3 regions of the Streptomyces sp. f51 genome follow, and region 2 is predicted to be linked to each of the others. Evidence: riboswitches for the same ligand, from Rfam matches in the RefSeq annotation. Region 2 holds a riboswitch; each other region holds the start of a gene.

Region 1 (6,108 bases), 2.3 Mb from region 2:
CTCGGAGGGCGTGCCGGGCGACGAGCACGCGGAGACCGACACGGACGACGGGGTGGAGGTGGTCTCCTGGCTGGCCGCCCGGCCCTGGTGCACGGGCCGGGTCGGCATGTTCGGGATCGCGTGGGGCGGTCTCCACTCCCTTCGCGTCGCGGCCCGCGCGCCCGCGCCGCTCAAGGCGGTCGTCACGGTCTGCCCGAGCGACGACCTCCCTGACAACGACGCCCACCACGCCGGAGGTTCCGTTCCCGCCGTCGGCACATACGCCCGGTCGGCCGCCCGGCTCGCCTTCGCCGCCCGCCCGCCGGACCCCGCGCACGTGGGCGAGGGGATGTGGCGGGACATGTGGGAGAAGCGACTGGCGGCGGCCGCGCCCTCCACGCACACCCGGCCGGAGCACAGGACCGACGACCCGTACGGCCCTCACGGCACCCGCGAGGAGTACGGGACCGTCCGCGCGGCGGTCCTCGCGGTCGGCGGCTGGCACGACCCGCACCGCGACACGGTGCTGCGCCTGGTGCGGAACCTTCCCCCGGATCGCGTACGGGGTCTCATCGGCCCCTGGTCCCGCCAGTACCCGGACCGCGACCTGCCGCCCGGGCCGGCGATCGGCTTCCTCCAGGAGACGCTGCGCTGGTGGGACCACTGGCTCAAGGACAAGGAGACGGACCCGCTCTCCGTGCCCCTGCTCCGCTCGTACGTGATGGACGCGCATCCTCCGGCGACCGTGTACCCGCGCATCCCCGGCCACTGGGTGGGCGAGCCTGCCTGGCCCTCACCCTCGGTGACCCCGGTCGCGTACGCGCTCCAGGGAACCCCGGTGCCGGTGCGGTCCCCACAGCACACGGGGGTCGACGCGGGCCGCCCCTTCCCCTTCGGCGACGACGCCGGCCTGCCGCCCGACCAGCGGGAGGAGGACGCCCGGTCGGCCTGTTTCGAGTTCGAGGTGACGGAGGAGACCTGGGTGCTGGGCCGCCCCCGGGTCAATCTGCGGCTGACGTCCGCGGTGCCCAGGGGCCAGGTGATCGCCCGGCTGTGCGACGTGGCGCCGGACGGAGCGTCCACGCTCGTCACCCGGGGCGCCCTGAACCTGTCGGCGCGCCGGGGTCCCGGCCGGACGGTTCCCTGGACTCCGGGCAGCACGGAACACGTGGTGTTCGACCTGAACGCCATCGGCTACGCCTTCCCGGCGGGCCACCGCATCCGGCTGGGCGTGTCCTCCGCGTACTGGCCCTGGATCTGGCCCGAGCCGGGCTCGGAGGCCGGTTTCACCCTGGAGCCGATCGGCAGCGTCCTCGAACTCCCCGTACGGACACGGGAGTCGGACCCGTCGATCACCTTCGGCGAACCCGAGGAGTCCGAGCCCCTCGGGGTGACCGTCTCCGCGACCCTGGACGAGCCCCCGCCGCAGCGACTGGTGCTGCGGGACGTGGCCGCGGAGACCTGGCGTCTGGAGGTGGCCTCGGGCCAGGGCGGCACCCGTGTCCATCCCGACGGCCTCGAATGCACGGAGGAGGGGCGGGAGACGTACACGATCGAGACGTCGGACCCGCTGTCCGCGCGCGCCCGCTCGACCTGGTCGATCCGGCTGCACCGCCCGGACCTGCCCTGGGACGCCCGCGTCGAGACGACCTCCACCACGACCTGCGACGCGCGGGACTTCGTCACGACCGACGAACTCGTCTGCAAGGACGGCGACGAGGTCGTCTTCCACCGGACCTGGGAGAAGAGAACCCCGCGCACCTCGGGCTGACAGGGCTCAGGGGGTGCGGGGGCTCAGAGGGTGCGGGGGCCGGGGGGTGCGGGGGCCAGGGGGGCGGGGGCCAGGGGGGCCGGGGGCTTGCGAGGCAGAGAGCTTTGCGGCCCAGCAGGCTCGCGGGGCAGAGACCTTTGCGGCCAAGGGGGCTTGCGGGGGTGCGGGTTACGCGCAGGGCGGCCGCTGGCGGCGCGGGACGCTTCCCTGGGCGGAAGGCCTGCCTGGGCGGAAGGCCTGCCTGGGCGGGACGCTGCGAGGCAGAGCGCTTGCGAGGTAGGGGGCTTGCCTCGGCTCAGGAGGCTTGCGAGGCAGGGGCTCGCCGCGGCTCAGGAGGCTTGCGGGGCAGGGGAGTTCACCGGGTCGGGCCACGCCCCGACCCGCGCCCGCCTCGCCTGCGCCCCCGCCCGCAGGCCGGGGCACCGAACGCCGAACCCCGTTGCCGCGCGCGGCACTTCACCTCGCGTCCGCCCGGGCCCGGCCGGCTCCCGACCGGTGACCCCACCCACCCCTCGCGGAGGCGGCCCCGCCCGCCCCGACGTGGTCCACGCCACAATTCCCGCCCCACCAGGGGACGCTCGGCGCGCTCGGGAGGTCCCGGTGACGCCCTTAAACGCGAGCGTGATGCCCGAATTGCCCCTCGTGCCGCGTTAACGCCCTTTGGTCTCGTGAGTTGAGTCACCGGCGAGCCGGGCTCCCGCCCCGAGGCCCGCTCGACCCAACCCCTTTGCCATAGGCAAGTTGAGGATCCAATTCCGGTACAAACGGACTTTTTACCCCGCCCTTAACCAGGAGAAAGCGATCTTCGCGGTCAAATCTCGTCTTGTTTCGGACATGTGCTCTCGCATACGTTCTGGTCGACCCCGGGCGGATCGCCGAATCCTGCCGCCGCCCGGCAACCCATCGACCCACGCACGGCAGGAGCGGGGGAACCACAGGTAAGCCGCCGATCCGGACATACCGGACCGGCTTGGGGTGAAGCCGCGCCCACAGCGCGGCCGGGCATCTCCCGCCCGAACCCGACAGCTCACCTCGCAGGCGTCGGAGAGGAAATTCGTCATGCCCGTACGAGGCAAGCACCGCAGCAAGAAGTCCAACGTCATCACCCGGGGCATGCTCGCCGCCGGCACGGGCGGCATCGCCCTCGCCCTCCCGCTCGTGAGCGCCACCGGCGCCAGCGCCGCCACCCCGGCGCAGGCCCCCCAGATCGCGAAGACGGCCCACACCGCGGTGGTCCCCAACGTGCAGCTCGTCACCTACAAGGTCGTCGCCGGCGACACCCTGTCCAAGGTGGCGCAGAAGTACCCCAAGAGCGGTGGCTGGAAGAAGCTGTACGCGGCGAACCGCGCGGTCATCGGCGACAACCCCGCCCTGATCCGCCCGGGCCTGAAGCTGACCGTCGGCACGAAGTCGCTGGGGTCGACGACCGTCCGCACCACGGCGAACGCGACCGCCGCCGTGGCCAAGACCACGACCGCCACGGTCACCCAGGCCTCCGCCAAGACGTACGCCAACAACCTCGATGGCTGGATCAAGGAATCCCTCGACGTCATGGCCAAGGCGGGCATCCCCGGCAGCTACGACGGCATCCACCGCAACGTGATGCGCGAGTCCTCCGGCAACCCCAACGCCATCAACAACTGGGACTCCAACGCCGCCGCAGGCATCCCCTCCAAGGGTCTGCTCCAGGTCATCGACCCGACCTTCCAGGCGTACCACGTCGCCGGCACGTCGATGAACATCTACGACCCGGTCGCGAACATCACCGCCGCCTGCAACTACGCGGCCAAGACCTACGGCTCCATCGACAACGTCAACGGCGCCTACTGATCCACCCCGACACCTCGTTCTTCCCCCGCACCCGCCGACGGCTCCTTCTGGGACCGTCGGCGGGTGCGGGTGCAGATACGGGTGCTTCGCGGGCGGGTGCGCCTCCGCCGGCAGGCGCACCGGTTCGGCCGGCGAGCGCACCGGCGCCGTCAGAAGCCGAAGACGCGCTCCAGCACCACCGCGATCCCGTCGTCCTCGTTCGACAGCGTGATCTCGTCGGCCACCGACTTCAGTTCCGGATGCGCGTTGGCCATCGCCACACCGCGGGCCGCCCAGTCGAACATCGGAATGTCGTTGGGCATGTCCCCGAAGGCGAGCGTCGCGGACGGGCTGAGTCCGAGATGCGCCGCGGCGAGAGCGAGACCCGTCGCCTTGGTCACCCCGCATGGCTGGAGTTCGACGGTACCGGGCCCCGACATGGTCACCGTCGCCAGCGAACCGACCACTCCCCGTGCCGCTGACGCCAACTCGTCGTCGGACAAGGACGGGTGACGGAGCAACACCTTGCTGATCGGCTCCGCCCAGAGGTCGTCCCGCCGTGGCACCCGCACCGCCGGCAGCGTCGGATGCGGCATGACATAGCCCGGCTCGATGAGCGTCAGACCGTCCACGCCGTCCTGGTCGACCGCCGCGTACAGCATCCCGACCTCCGCCTCGATCTTGCCGAGCGCCGTCTCCGCCAGCTCTCTCTCCAGCGTCACCGACCACAGCATGCGGTCCGTGGCGGCGTCGTAGAGCTGCGCCCCCTGCCCGCACACCGCCAGTCCCTCACCGCCGAGTTCGTCGAGAAACGGTCGCACGCGCGGTGCGGGTCGGCCCGTGACCACGAGATGCCGGGCACCTGCCCGGGTCACCTTCGCCAACGCGGCGCGTGACCGGTCGGAGAGTGTGTCGTCGCCGCGCAGCAGCGTTCCGTCCAGGTCAGTGGCGATGAGTGAATATGCAGTCGGAGCGGCCATGATCCGAAGAATACGGATCCCACGACTCATCGGCCCGGCGTGAACCGGACGACGTCCGGTATCCCGTCTGCAACGCCGTTCACCGTACGGCGGTAAGCGCGTTGCGACCGATTCGGATCACCCAGGCTCCGCTTCCGCCCACACCGACTTTCCCGAACACGACCGACCACAACACCCCAACACCCCCTGGACGCAGGGCAACCAGTGTCCTCACCTCCTCAACGCGCCTGCGCGACAGCCGAATTAGCGATCCGGAGAACGCCGCCGAAGCCTCCCGAGGAGGCCCGGCGAAGTGCGCCGAAGCCCGGGCGAAGCCCTCACCGGGACACCCCGCGAAAACCTGTCACGGTGGTCCCCAGGGGTGTTCAGGGGTGTGCCCCACGGGGAGCCACGAGCCACGCCGAGCCGGAATCTCCGTGCCCGACACGGCCAATTCGGACATTGCCAACCCTTTAGGCCCTGCCACAGCGGGGCCCCTCCCCCGTAACGTGTGCCCCGACCACATGAAACGCGTGGAACGCATGGCTCACATGGCGAGTACGAATCCGAAAGCGAGGCACCAACCGATGCCCCCCTTCGATGTCCCCGAGGGCGATCCCTTCGGCCCGCACAACCTGCCGTACGGCGTGTTCTCCCTGACCGACCCGGCCGGCGACCCCGAGCGACGCGTCGGCGTACGACTCGGCGACCACGTGCTCGACGCGGGCGCCGCCGCCCGCTCGCTCGGCTCCCCCTACGCCGGGCTGCTCGCACAGCCGAGTCTGGATCCGCTGCTCGCCGCGGGCCGCACCGCGTGGTCCGACGTCCGGCGCGCGCTGACGGCCTGGGTGACCGTCCCGGCCCACCGGGAGACCCTCGCTCCCCACTTCCACCCGCTGTCCGACGTGACCATGCACCTCCCGTTCACCGTCGCCGACTACGTCGACTTCTACGCCTCCGAGAACCACGCCCGGAACGTCGGCCAGATCTTCCGCCCGGACGCCGCCGACTCCCTCACGCCCAACTGGAAGCATCTGCCGATCGGTTACCACGGCCGATCGGGCACGGTCGTGGTGTCCGGCACGGATGTCGTCCGTCCTTCGGGCCAGCGCAAGGCCCCCGCGGACGCCGCCCCGGTCTTCGGCCCCTCCGTCCGTCTGGACATCGAGGCGGAGGTCGGCTTCGTCGTCGGCACCCCCTCGCAGCAGGGCCGGCCGGTGCCTCTCGGCGACTACCGCGACCACGTCTTCGGCCTCTGCCTGCTCAACGACTGGTCGGCCCGTGATGTCCAGGCCTGGGAGTACGTCCCGCTGGGCCCCTTCCTCGGCAAGTCCTTCGCCACCTCCGTGTCGGCGTGGATCACCCCGCTGGACGCCCTGGACGACGCCCTCGTGGCCCCGCCCGTCCGCACGCACCCCCTCCTCCCCTATCTCGACGACGCCACCGAGGAGCCGGGTGGCTACGACCTCCGGATCTCCGTGGCCATCAACGGCCACGTCGTCTCCGAGCCCCCCTTCTCGACCATGTACTGGACGGCCGCCCAGCAGCTGACCCACATGACGGTCAACGGCGCCTCCCTGCGCACCGGTG
Region 2 (6,108 bases):
ATCAGCGCCGGGCTGGCCGTCAGGGACGAGCGGGCCAAGGCCCTACCCGAGCTGACCCTGGCCGCCGACCGGCCGGCCGAGGACGAGCCGTCCAAGGAGAACGAGGAATGACCGACCCGGCCCGGAAGGGCGAGTTCGACCTCGGCGCGCTCCTCGCCGAGCGCGGCGCCGAGCGCTACGAACTGCACACGAAGTACCTGAACCACCAGCTCCCGCGCATGCTGCACACCATCGGCTTCGACAAGGTCTACGAGCGGGCCGAGGGCGCGCACTTCTGGGACGCCGACGGCGACGACTACCTCGACATGCTCGCCGGCTTCGGGGTGATGGGACTCGGCCGCCACCACCCCGTGGTCCGGCAGGCGCTCCACGACGTCCTCGACGCCTCGCTCGCCGACCTCACCCGCTTCGACTGCCAGCCCCTTCCCGGCCTCCTCGCGGAGCGGCTGCTCACCCACAGCCCGCACCTGGACCGGGTGTTCTTCGGCAACAGCGGCACGGAGGCCGTCGAGACCGCGCTGAAGTTCGCCCGGTACGCCACCGGCAGGCCGAGGATCCTGTACTGCTCGCACGCCTTCCACGGGCTGACCACGGGCTCCCTCTCGGTCAACGGCGAGGACGGCTTCCGCGACGGCTTCGCCCCGCTGCTGCCCGACACGGCCGTCCCGCTCGGCGATCTCGACGCCCTGGCGAGGGAGCTGAGGAAGGGCGACGTCGCCGCTCTGATCGTGGAGCCGATCCAGGGCAAGGGCGTCCACGAGTCCCCGCCCGGGTATCTCCGCGCCGCCCAGGAACTGCTGCACCGGCACAAGGCCCTGCTCATCGCGGACGAGGTGCAGACCGGCCTCGGCCGGACCGGGGACTTCTACGCCTACCAGCACGAGGAGGGTGTCGAACCGGACCTGGTGTGCGTGGCCAAGGCGCTCTCCGGCGGCTATGTGCCGGTGGGCGCGACCCTCGGAAAGGACTGGATCTTCAAGAAGGTCTACTCCTCCATGGACCGGGTCCTCGTGCACTCGGCCAGCTTCGGCTCCAACGCGCAGGCCATGGCGGCGGGTCTCGCGGTGCTCTCCGTGATGGAGAACGAGCAGATCGTCGCCAACGCGCGGATCACCGGAGAGCTGCTGAAGTCCCGGCTGGCGGCCCTGGTCGACCGGTACGAGCTGCTCAGCGAGGTGCGCGGGCGGGGGCTGATGATCGGCATCGAGTTCGGCCGGCCGGCCTCCCTCAAGCTGCGCAGCCGCTGGACCATGCTCCAGGCCGCGCGCAAGGGCCTGTTCGCGCAGATGGTCGTCGTGCCGCTGCTCCAGCGGCACCGCATCCTCACCCAGGTCTCCGGCGACCACCTGGAGGTGATCAAGCTGATCCCGCCGCTGGTGATCGACGAGAAGGACGTCGACCGGTTCGTGGAGGCCTTCACCGCCGTGATGGAGGACGCGCACAGCGGTGGCGGGCTGATGTGGGACTTCGGGAAGACGCTGGTCAAGCAGGCCGTGGCCAACCGCTGAGACCCGGCCGTTCCCGCGGGCCGCCACGGCGGCCGATGGGAACGGCCGGGCTCTTTTGCCTCTCAGGCAAGAAAATTGCCCCTGAGGTAATTATTTGGCTCAATGGTCCCATGAGCCCTGCCGATCCAGGGGCGGCCGACGAGCCGTCCGCCGAGCTGTACGCCGTGGCGCCCCGGCTGCGCGCCCTGCGCCGCGGCGTCTCGCTCACGCTGGAGGCCGCGGCCCGCGCCGCCGGCCTCTCGCCCGCCCATCTCTCCCGGCTGGAGACCGGGCAGCGCCAGCCCTCGCTGCCGATGCTGCTCACGCTCGCACGTGTCTACGGTACGACGGTCTCCGAGCTGCTGGGCGAGGCGGTCCCCGAACGTGACGCGGTCGTACGGGCCGCCGACATGGAGCCCGCCCCCGCCGGCGGCTGGACCTACTGGCAGGCGGGCTCCGCGGGCCGCGGCATGCAGGCGCTGCGCGTGCACGTCCCGTACGGCTCGCAGGGCGACATCGTGCGCGTCCACCCGGGCGAGGAGTGGCTGTACGTCCTCCAGGGGCGGCTCAGTCTGCGGCTCGGGGACACCGCGCACGTCCTGGCTCCGGGAGACAGCGCCCACTTCGACTCGCTGACCCCGCACCGCATCGCCGCCGCCGAGCGCGACGGCGCCGAGCTCCTCTTCGTACACACCCTGCTCCAGAGCCCCGTCGCCGCGCTGTGCCTGGGCGCGGCGGCGGGCCACCCCACCCCGGGAGAGACGTCATGACCGAACCCACGGAACCCCGCCGGTCCATGGAGGACAGGTTCCCGCGCGCCCTGTGGGTGCGGCTGATCATCTACGTCGCCGTCGGCCACCTGTTCGCGGCCTTCATCTACCTGCTCTTCACGCTCGGCGCGCAGAACCAGTAGCAGCCGGGCCCGGCGCGCGGCTCAGTCCAGGAGCCGCGCGCGCAGCCGCTCCCGCAGCTCGGGCGTGAGCCCCAGTCCCTGCTCCAGGTAGGCCTCGACGCCGCCCCAGGTCTCCTCGATCGTCTCGAACGCCGCTGTCAGGTACTCGGCGCGCGCGTCGAACAGCGGGCTGAGCAGTTCCATCACCTCGGGGGAGTAGGCGCCCGCCGAGGAATTGGTGCGGTGCACCTTGTACCGGCGGTGCGTGGCGTTCGACTCCAGGTAGTCGGCCACGATCGCCTCGCGCTCCACGCCGAGGGCCAGCAGGGTGACCGCGATCGACAGTCCGGCGCGGTCCTTGCCCGCCGCGCAGTGCATCAGCGCGGGCACGCTGTCGTCGGCCAGCGCGTGCAGCACCTGGGAGTGCTCCGCCGTGCGCTCCCTGATGATCGCGCGGTACGAGCCGATCATCCGGTTCGCGGCCCTGCCCTCGCCCAGGAGCCCGCGCAGCTGCTCGATGTCGCCGTCGCGGACCATCTTCCAGAACTCACTGCCGTCCGCCGGGTCGCTCAGCGGGAGGTTCACGTTCCGCACGCCCGGCAGTTCGACGTCCGGGCCCTCCAGCTTCTGGTCGGCCGCGTTGCGGAAGTCGAAGATCGTGTGCAGTCCCAGGGAGGAGAGGAACGCGGCGTCCTCCTCCGTAGCGTGCGCGAGGTGGCCGCTGCGGAACAGATGACCGTGGCGCACGCGCCGGCCGTCCACGGTGGGCAGTCCGCCCACGTCGCGGAAGTTGCGCACTCCGCCGAGCTCGGGCTCGGTCGACGGGATCTGCTGCGTCACGGGGCTCCTCCTGTTCGGCCTCCGGCGTCACCGGGCTGGACTCGGCGTCGCTCGTCGGCAGTTGTACCTGTTCGCGCTCTCGACGATACGACATGGGTTCCTCAGGCAATGAGTTATTTATTCGCGCGCATGTTCGAATCAATGGAGTTTCGGTTCTTCCTTTCCGGAGAGGGGGCCGAATGTGCTGGATATCCGCGCACGGTGCATCTGACCGTTCTGTCCGAATAAGAACCTTCGTGACAACTGGCCCTGGAATAGGGCGCACTGGGGCGAGTCGCGTGAGGAGCGTCATATTCGTGACGATGCGTTGCCGTCCCCTTTTCTCAACGCGCCCGCGTTTCCGGGCGGGTTGAGATGTCCGGAAGATCGTCATTCGACGGAGGGTGACGGTGAATTCCGCATGGATCAAGAAAGACGAGCGCACAGAAACCGGACTTAGTTGTCGACGCGCTCTCATGTCGCTTACGTTCTGCCTCAATCCGGACGGACGCCCAATCCTGCCGCCGCCCGGAATTCCGCACACTCACCCGTACACGGCAGGAGCGGGGGACCCACAGGTTCCGTGCCTGATCCGGTTCCCGGAACAGGCTAGGGGTACAGCCGCGCAGCAGCGCGGCCGGGCATCTCCAGCCCGCACCCGACAGCTCACCCCGCAGGCGCCGGAGAGGAAATCGCCATGCCCGCGAAGGGTAAGCACCGCCGTCCCAAGTCCCTGCGTTTCACCCGCACGATCGCCGCGGCCGGAACCGGCGGCGCCGCACTCGCGCTGCCTCTGATGGGAGCCACGGGAGCCCACGCCGCGACCCAGGCCACCGTCGCGCAGCACGTCGAGAAGGCCGCGACCGCCGCCCCCGCCGAGAAGGCCGCCACGGCCACGGCGAAGACGTACGCGGTGAAGTCCGGCGACTACCTCTCGAAGATCGCCGACGAGCAGAACGTCACCGGCGGCTGGAAGAAGATCTACGCCGACAACCGGTCCGCCATCGGCGGCGACCCGTCGCTGATCCACCCCGGTCTGAAGCTGTCGCTCGGCCACAGGGCCGCCGCCACACACACGGCCACGCACACGGCCACCACGGCGACGGCTCCGGCGAAGTCCCAGGCCACCCCCGCCGCCGACACGGCCGCGACCACCACCGCGTCCACCGGTGACTCCGCCGGCTACACCCTGCCGGTCGACAGCAGCACCATCGGCACCGGCTACAAGGTCGCGGGCAGCATGTGGTCCAGCGGCTACCACACCGGCGTGGACTTCGTGGTCCCGACCGGCACCACCATCAAGTCCGTCGCCGCGGGCACCGTCGTCTCCGCCGGCTGGGGCGGCGCCTACGGCAACCAGGTCGTCATCCAGCACGCCGACGGCAAGTACTCCCAGTACGCCCACATGTCGTCGCTGTCCGTCTCCGCGGGACAGACCGTGACGGAGGGCCAGCAGATCGGTCTCTCCGGCGCGACCGGCAACGTGACCGGACCGCACCTGCACTTCGAGATCCGCACCACGCCCGACTACGGCTCCGACGTCGACCCGGTGGCGTACCTGCGCTCGCACGGTGTCGCCGTGGGCTGACGCCCCCACTTCCTGCTCCTGACGGCAGGACCGACTCCGGAGGCCGGACCCCAGATCCCCTGGGTCCGGCCTCCGGTGTGTTCCACGGCGCCGGTTTGCGGGGCATCTTGGTGATCGCTGCTTGAACATCCCTGATGTGGGCCTTATTCCGGAGTTGACCAATGCTTGGCGAGTGGCTTATCTCACCGTCCGTCAACCCTTCCCTACGGTCGCGTAGCTCACATCGAAAGGTGAATCATGCTCGATGTGGCAGACGATTCGAAGGATGACAACAGATCAGTGATCGGGTCGTACGTGGCGGTGGGGGACAGCTTCACCGAGGGCGTCGGCGACCCTGGGCCCGACGGGGCGTTCGTCGGATGGGCGGACCGGTTCGCGGTACTTCTCGCGGACCGCAGGCCCGAAGGCGATTTCGACTACACCAATCTCGCGGTGCGCGGCAAACTGCTCGACCAGATCGTCGAGACCCAGCTCCAGCAGGCCAGGGAACTCGGCCCGGACCTGGTCTCGTTCTGCGCCGGCGGCAATGACATCCTCCGCCCCGGCACCGACCCCGACGAGGTCGCGGAGCGCTTCGAGCGCGCGGTCGCCGACCTCACCTCCGCCGTGGGCACCGTGATGGTGACCACCGGCTTCGACACCCGTGGTGTCCCCGTGCTCAAGCATCTGCGCGGCAAGATCGCCACGTACAACGGACATGTGCGGGCCATCGCGGACCGCTACGGCTGTCCCGTTCTCGACCTCTGGTCCCTGAAGACGATCCAGGACCGCAGGGCGTGGGACGGCGACCGGCTGCACCTCTCTCCCGAGGGGCACACCCGGGTGGCCCTCCGCGCCGGACAGGTCCTCGGTCTCGAGGTCCCGGCCGACCCGGACCAGCCCTGGCCGCCCCTCCCGCCGCGCGGCACGCTGGAGGTGCGCCGCGACAACATCCAGTGGGCCCGCGAGTACCTGGTCCCGTGGATCGGACGGCGACTGCGCGGTGAGTCCTCGGGCGACCACGTGTCGGCCAAGGGGCCGCTCTCACCGGACGACATCAAGCTGCGCATCGAGTCGGTGGCCTGAACCCGGTCCTTCCGGGCGGGAGAACCCGGCCCGCCCGGAACGGGCACCGACGGGGGTGACCCCTCAAGGGGGAGTGACGCTTGGCGGGACCCGGGCAGGACAGCGGCCCCGGGTCGGACACCGGCCCCGGGGTCGCGCACCGGCCCGGGGCGGTTCCGCGGACTGCGCGGCTAGCGCACCGCCGCCATCAACGCCGATCGTTCCAGGCCCAGTTCGCGGGCCAGGGCCTCGTCCACCCATTCCTGGGTCCGTGCCCG
Region 3 (6,108 bases), 800 kb from region 2:
CCCCGCCTCCATCTTCGTCCGGGCCACCACGGCCTCCGGCATCCCCGTGACGATCGCCAAGGCCGACGGCAACCCCGTCAATGCGGCCTCCATGCTCGCGGTCCTCGGGCTCGGCGCCCAGGGCGGCGAGGAGATCGTCCTCGCGTCGGACGCCGAGGGCGCGGACATCGCCCTCGACCGTCTGGCGAAGCTGGTCGCCGAGGGGCTCGACGAGCTCCCCGAGACCGTCTGAGGCGTCCTCCGGGTCAGGACACACGGCTGAGCCGCGCCCCCCTTGACCGGGGGCGCGGCTCAGCCGTTTTCCGTACGTCGCCCGGAAATTCTCCGGGCACCCCGCACCGCCTTCGCGGCAGGGCCGCAGGAATGGCGTGCACGATAATTCCGGACACACGAATAAAAGGGCATCAGAAATGAGCCCCCACCGAATATCCCTCTTTGTATACGGCGCCCGTGTTAATGACGCAGGCCCGTCATGTTTACGGGATGTTGCGAACTCCTCACACGGTCCGGCCGTTCGGCGCCGGGAAACCGGAGCCGGTGCGCGGCCATGGCGCGCTCGGTGTGCAGGGCCGTGATCGCGCGGGCCCGCTCGCTGTCGCCGCGGGCGACGGCGTCCACGATGCCGCCGTGCTCCGCCCAGGACTCCGCCGGGTCGGCCGGCGCGTCCACCGAGTACATCCAGGCGATCTTGTGGCGCAACTGCGAGAGCGTGGAGGTGAGCGCGGAACTGCCGGACGCCTGGGCGAGCGTCTCGTGGAACCAGCCGCCCAGCGAGCGCAGATCCTCGCTGTTGCCCCGCCTGGAGCGCTCCTGGCCCAGCCTGACCAGGCCGCGCAGCACCTTGAGGTGAGCCTCCGTGCGCCGCTGCGCGGCCCGCGCGGCACCCAGCGGCTCCAGCAGCATGCGCATCTCCAGGAGGTCCGCGGCCTCCTGCTCGGTGGGCTCCGCGACACAGGCGCCCGCGTGCCGACGGGTGACCACGAAGCCCTCGGCCTCCAGGGTGCGCAGGGCCTCGCGCACGGGGACGCGCGAGACGCCGTAGCGCCGCGCGAGCAGTTCCTCGGTGAGGCGGCCGCCGCGCTCGTAGACACCCGCGACGATGTCGTCACGGATCGCCGTGCACACCGAGTGCGCCGGAATACGCATGACCGACCTCCGCTTTAATCCCCGTGAAACGCCGACGATTGACGCTTCTTCAGTGACTCTATTGCAGGAGGCGTGAATTTCCGATGGCATGCCTGAACCCATGGATATTTTTTGGACAGACGGCGTCCGGAAACGACGATGCCCCGGCTCGGTGAGCCGGGGCATCGAAAGCGGTGAAGAAGCCGCGAAGCGGTCGTCAGACGTTGACGCCGTGCGAGCGCAGGTACGCGACCGGGTCCATGTCCGAGCCGTACTCGGCGGTCGTACGGGCCTCGAAGTGCAGGTGCGGTCCCGTGGTGTTGCCGGTGTCCCCGGAGAGGCCGATCTGCTGACCCGGGGTGACCGCCTGCCCCACGGACACACCGATGGACGACAGGTGGCCGTACATGGTGTACGTGCCGTCATGCATCTTGATCACGACTTGATTGCCGTAGGCGCCGCCCCAGCCGGCCGTGACGACCGTGCCGGAGCCGACGGCGTGGACCGAGGTGCCGGACGCGGCGTGGAAGTCGACGCCGGTGTGGCTGCCCGAGGACCAGAGGCTGCTGCTCGCCTTGTAACCGGTGGAGACGTACGAACCGGTGATCGGCAGGACGAACGTGTTCAGGCGCTTGCGCTCGGCCTCGCGGGCGGCGCGCGCCTTGGCCTCGCGGAGCTGCGTGGCCTGGGCGGCGGCCTGCTTGCGTGCCGTCTGCTCGGCCTGCTTGCGCGCGGCGGCCTCGTCGGCGGCGCGCTGCTGCGCGAAGGCCTGGGCGTCGATCTGGTCGGCGACCGCGTCGTTCAGGGTGACGGTCTGGGTCAGCCCGGTCTGCTCGACGGTGGCCTCCGCGGCGAACGCGGGAGCGGCCAGGGTTCCGATCACACCGGTGGTGGTGAGCGCCGCGACCCCGACGGCGGTCGTGGTGGTGCTGTGCACCCGGCTGCTCGTACGACGATGCTTGCCGGTGCCACAGGTGAACGCCATGTAGGGGCTGATCCTTTCCTTCCCTCTCGCCTACCGGGTTAGCTGACGGGTTCGGAGCAGGAAGGTCTCCTACGGACCCCCTCCGGAGAGGGCGTCCGATTCACCCCAGGGACTGCGTGGGTCCCCGGCTCCCCTGACTCGCGTCATGGGGGACTCGGCGATGACTGTCCGGTGCCGCGGGCGCGGCGCACTGCGTGACGAACAGTCGGACCGACGCTAGACGGGGCCTCATTCGAACAACAAACGGATCACGATTTTTGTAACGCATGCCACAGGGCAGAAGGGGTAACCCCTGCACGAATACGGACATCTTGGGGGCTGCGGCCGTCAAGAGGAGGGCCCTGACGGCTCTTCAGCCGTCAGGGCCCTCCTGGGTCGCGCGGGTGCTACTCGGCCGCCACCACGGTGACTTCACCGATTCCGAGGGCCCTGACCGGCTCCGCGATCTGCGCCGCGTCGCCCACCAGGACGGTCACCAGACGGTCCGTCGGGAAGGCGTTCACCGCCGCCGCGGTGGCCTCCACGGTGCCCGTGGCGGCCAGTTGGCGGTAGAGCGTCGACTGGTAGTCGTCCGGCAGGTGCTGCTCGACCTGGTCGGCGAGCGTGCTCGCGACGGCCGCCGCCGTCTCGAACTTCAGGGGCGCGACACCCACCAGGTTCTGCACGGCGACGTCGCGCTCCGTGTCGGTCAGCCCCTCGGCCGCGAGGGTGCGCAGCACCTTCCACAGGTCGTCGAGCGCAGGACCGGTGTTGGGGGTGTCGACCGAGCCGCTGATGGCGAGCATCGCGGCCCCCGTGCCGTCCGGCGCGGAGCGCAGGACCTGCCCGAACGCCCGAACGCCGTACGTGTAGCCCTTCTCCTCGCGCAGGACGCGGTCCAGGCGCGAGGTGAGGGTGCCGCCGAGGCAGTACGTGCCGAGGACCTGGGCGGGCCACACGCGCTCGTGCCGGTCGGCGCCGACACGGCCGATGAGCAGCTGCGTCTGGACCGCGCCGGGACGGTCGACGATGATCACGCGGCCGGTGTCGTCGGCGGTCACCGGCGGCACGGGAAGCGGCTCGGCGGACGAGCCGGTCCAGGAACCGAGCGTGTCGGCGAGCAGCTCGTCGAGGTCGACGCCGGTCAGGTCGCCCACGACGACCGCGGTGGCCGTGGCGGGGCGCACGTGCTTCTCGTAGAAGGCGCGCACGGCCGAGGAGTCGATGCTCCGGACGGTCTCCTCGGTGCCCTGACGCGGGCGCGCCATGCGCGCGCTCGCCGGGAACAGCTCCTTGGAGAGCTCCTTGGCCGCGCGACGGGCCGGGTTCGCCGTCTCGTGCGGGATCTCGTCCAGCCGGTTGGTCACCAGCCGCTCTACCTCGCTGTCCGCGAACGCGGGGGCCCGCAGGGCGTCGGCGAGCAGGCCGAGGGCCTTGGCCAGGCGCGAGACGGGCACTTCGAGCGACAGGCGTACGCCGGGGTGGTCGGCGTGCGCGTCGAGCGTGGCGCCGCAGCGCTCCAGCTCGGCGGCGAAGTCCTCGGCCGAGTGCTTGTCGGTGCCCTCGGAGAAGGCGCGCGCCATGATCGTGGCGATGCCGTCCAGGCCCGCGGGCTCGGCGTCCAGCGGCGCGGCGAGGATCACCTCGACGGCGACGACCTGCTGGCCGGGGCGGTGGCAGCGCAGCACGGTCAGGCCGTTGTCCAGGGTGCCGCGCTCGGGGGCGGGGAACGCCCACGGCTTGGGCTGTCCGGCCTGGGGGCGGGGGTGGAAGTCCATGGTGGCGAGCTCGGTCACTTCGCCGCCTCCTCGTCGGTCTCGTCGGTCTCGTCGGCGGAGCCGGCGGCTTCGGCGGTGGTCGGCTCGTAGACGAGCACCGCGCGGTTGTCGGGGCGCAGGCGGGCCTTCGCGGCCTCCCTGACCTCGTCCGCCGTGACGTCGAGGACGCGCTGCACGGCGGTCAGGGCGAGCTGCGGGTCGCCGAACAGGACGGCGTAGCGGCACAGTTCGTCGGCGCGGCCGGCGACGGTACCGAGCCGGTCGAGCCATTCGCGCTCCAACTGGGCCTGGGCACGCTCCATTTCCCCGGCCGTGGGGCCCTCTTCGGCGAACCGGGCGAGCTCCTCGTCGACGGCGGCCTCGATGACCGGGACCTCGACGTCGCCGGACGTCTTCACGTCCAGCCACCCCAGGGAGGGTGCTCCGGCGAGCCGCAGCAGGCCGAACCCGGCCGCGACGGCGGTGCGGTCACGGCGTACGAGCCGGTTGTAGAGCCGGGAGGACTCGCCGCCACCGAGGACGGTGAGCGCCAGGTCGGCCGCGTCGCACGCGCGCGTGCCGTCCTCCGGGAGCCGGTAGGCGGCCATCAGCGCGCGGGCCGGGACGTCCTCCTCGACGACCTCGCGCAGCTGCTCGCCGATGACGTCGGGCAGCGAGCCATCCCGCGGGGCGGGCTTGCCGTCGTGCCCGGGGATCGAGCCGAAGTACTTCTCGACCCAGACGAGCGTCTGCTCCGGATCGATGTCTCCGACGATCGACAGAACCGCGTTGTTGGGCGCGTAGTTGGTGCGGAAGAAGGCGCGGGCGTCCTCCAGGGTCGCCGCGTCCAGGTCCGCCATCGACCCGATCGGGGTGTGGTGGTACGGGTGGCCCTCGGGGTACGAGAGCGCGGTGAGCTTCTCGAAGGCGGTGCCGTACGGAACGTTGTCGTAACGCTGCCGGCGCTCGTTCTTCACCACGTCGCGCTGGTTCTCCATGGACTCGTCGTCCAGCGCCTCGAGCAGCGATCCCATGCGGTCGGCCTCCAGCCAGAGCGCGAGCTCCAGCTGGTGGGCGGGCATGGTCTCGAAGTAGTTGGTGCGCTCGAAACTCGTCGTGCCGTTGAGCGAGCCGCCAGCGCCCTGGACGAGTTCGAAGTGGCCGTTGCCGTGGACCTGCTTGGAGCCCTGGAACATCAGGTGCTCGAAAAGGTGGGCGAGACCGGTGCGGCCCTTGACCTCGTGGCGCGAGCCGACGTCGTACCAGAGGCACACCGCGGCGACCGGGGTCAGATGGTCCTCGGAGAGCACCACGCGCAGGCCGTTGGCCAGGCGGTGCTCGGTCGCTGTCAGGCCGCCGGAGCCTGCCTCAGCTGTGGCCGTGTGACCCATGGGCATGTACGTCCCTTCGATCGCGGAACTGCGTCATTCCTGTCGGTCCTGCCACTGTATGCAAGCGCGCGGACGGGTGGCGCGGTTCCCGCACCTCGTACGCCGAGAGCGAGACTCACGCGTGTCCGCCGCCCGCCCGGGGAAGCCTCCGCGGAAACCGCCGGGGGCGCGCCCCGGGCCGCAGGACACGGGGCCGCAGGGCCGCCCGGAAGGGGTGCCGGAGACGTCCGCGGAGCGTGCCGGCGGGGCGCTACGGACGGGTCGCGGTCGGCGTTGTCAGTGGGGCGGTCCACAATGGTGCGCGTCAGAACCCGTTCATGCCCCGGCAGAGACTGTGAAGGAGCCGCAGCAGCGATGGCCCGCCGCAGCACGAAGACCCCGCCGCCCGACGACTCGTACGAGGAGAAGATCCTCGACATCGACGTCGTGGACGAGATGCAGGGCTCCTTCCTCGAATACGCGTACTCGGTCATCTACTCGCGAGCCCTGCCGGACGCCCGGGACGGCCTCAAGCCGGTCCACCGTCGCATCGTGTACCAGATGAACGAGATGGGCCTGCGGCCCGACCGCGGCTACGTGAAGTGCGCCCGTGTCGTCGGCGAGGTCATGGGTAAGCTCCACCCGCACGGCGACGCGTCGATCTACGACGCCCTGGTGCGTCTGGCGCAGCCCTTCTCCATGCGGCTGCCCCTGGTCGACGGCCACGGCAACTTCGGTTCGCTGGGCAACGACGACCCGCCGGCCGCGATGCGTTACACCGAGGCCCGGATGGCCGACGCGACGTCGCTGATGACGGAGTCGATCGACGAGGACACCGTCGACTTCACGCCCAACTACGACGGCCAGGAGCGGGAGCCGGTGGCCCTCCCGG

The links. A riboswitch is a leader RNA that binds a small molecule or an ion and turns the genes downstream of it on or off. The one in region 2 is predicted to bind cyclic di-AMP.
Region 1: linked by a shared signal. The riboswitch ahead of WJM95_RS18720 (LysM peptidoglycan-binding domain-containing protein) and the one ahead of WJM95_RS28365 (LysM peptidoglycan-binding domain-containing M23 family metallopeptidase) in region 2 are both predicted to bind cyclic di-AMP.
Region 3: linked by a shared signal. The riboswitch ahead of WJM95_RS24985 (M23 family metallopeptidase) and the one ahead of WJM95_RS28365 (LysM peptidoglycan-binding domain-containing M23 family metallopeptidase) in region 2 are both predicted to bind cyclic di-AMP.

What each region holds. Positions count from the first base shown of each region.
Region 1 covers NZ_CP149798.1:4,277,897-4,284,004, reverse strand. The annotation lists gene WJM95_RS18725 (CocE/NonD family hydrolase) at 1-1,750, shown strand, start outside; cyclic di-AMP (ydaO/yuaA leader) riboswitch at 2,614-2,806, shown strand; gene WJM95_RS18720 (LysM peptidoglycan-binding domain-containing protein) at 2,810-3,580, shown strand; gene WJM95_RS18715 (HAD family hydrolase) at 3,730-4,539, opposite strand; gene fahA (fumarylacetoacetase) at 5,106-6,108, shown strand, end outside.
Region 2 covers NZ_CP149798.1:6,545,763-6,551,870, forward strand. The annotation lists gene dxs (1-deoxy-D-xylulose-5-phosphate synthase) at 1-111, shown strand, start outside; gene WJM95_RS28345 (aspartate aminotransferase family protein) at 108-1,508, shown strand; gene WJM95_RS28350 (XRE family transcriptional regulator) at 1,619-2,257, shown strand; gene WJM95_RS28355 (DUF6126 family protein) at 2,254-2,400, shown strand; gene WJM95_RS28360 (tyrosine-protein phosphatase) at 2,422-3,219, opposite strand; cyclic di-AMP (ydaO/yuaA leader) riboswitch at 3,734-3,891, shown strand; gene WJM95_RS28365 (LysM peptidoglycan-binding domain-containing M23 family metallopeptidase) at 3,896-4,786, shown strand; gene WJM95_RS28370 (SGNH/GDSL hydrolase family protein) at 5,066-5,851, shown strand; gene WJM95_RS28375 (TetR family transcriptional regulator C-terminal domain-containing protein) at 6,022-6,108, opposite strand, start outside.
Region 3 covers NZ_CP149798.1:5,740,821-5,746,928, reverse strand. The annotation lists gene WJM95_RS24995 (HPr family phosphocarrier protein) at 1-232, shown strand, start outside; gene WJM95_RS24990 (GntR family transcriptional regulator) at 454-1,146, opposite strand; gene WJM95_RS24985 (M23 family metallopeptidase) at 1,343-2,110, opposite strand; cyclic di-AMP (ydaO/yuaA leader) riboswitch at 2,123-2,280, opposite strand; gene WJM95_RS24980 (pitrilysin family protein) at 2,497-3,885, opposite strand; gene WJM95_RS24975 (pitrilysin family protein) at 3,882-5,237, opposite strand; gene WJM95_RS24970 (DNA topoisomerase IV subunit A) at 5,592-6,108, shown strand, end outside.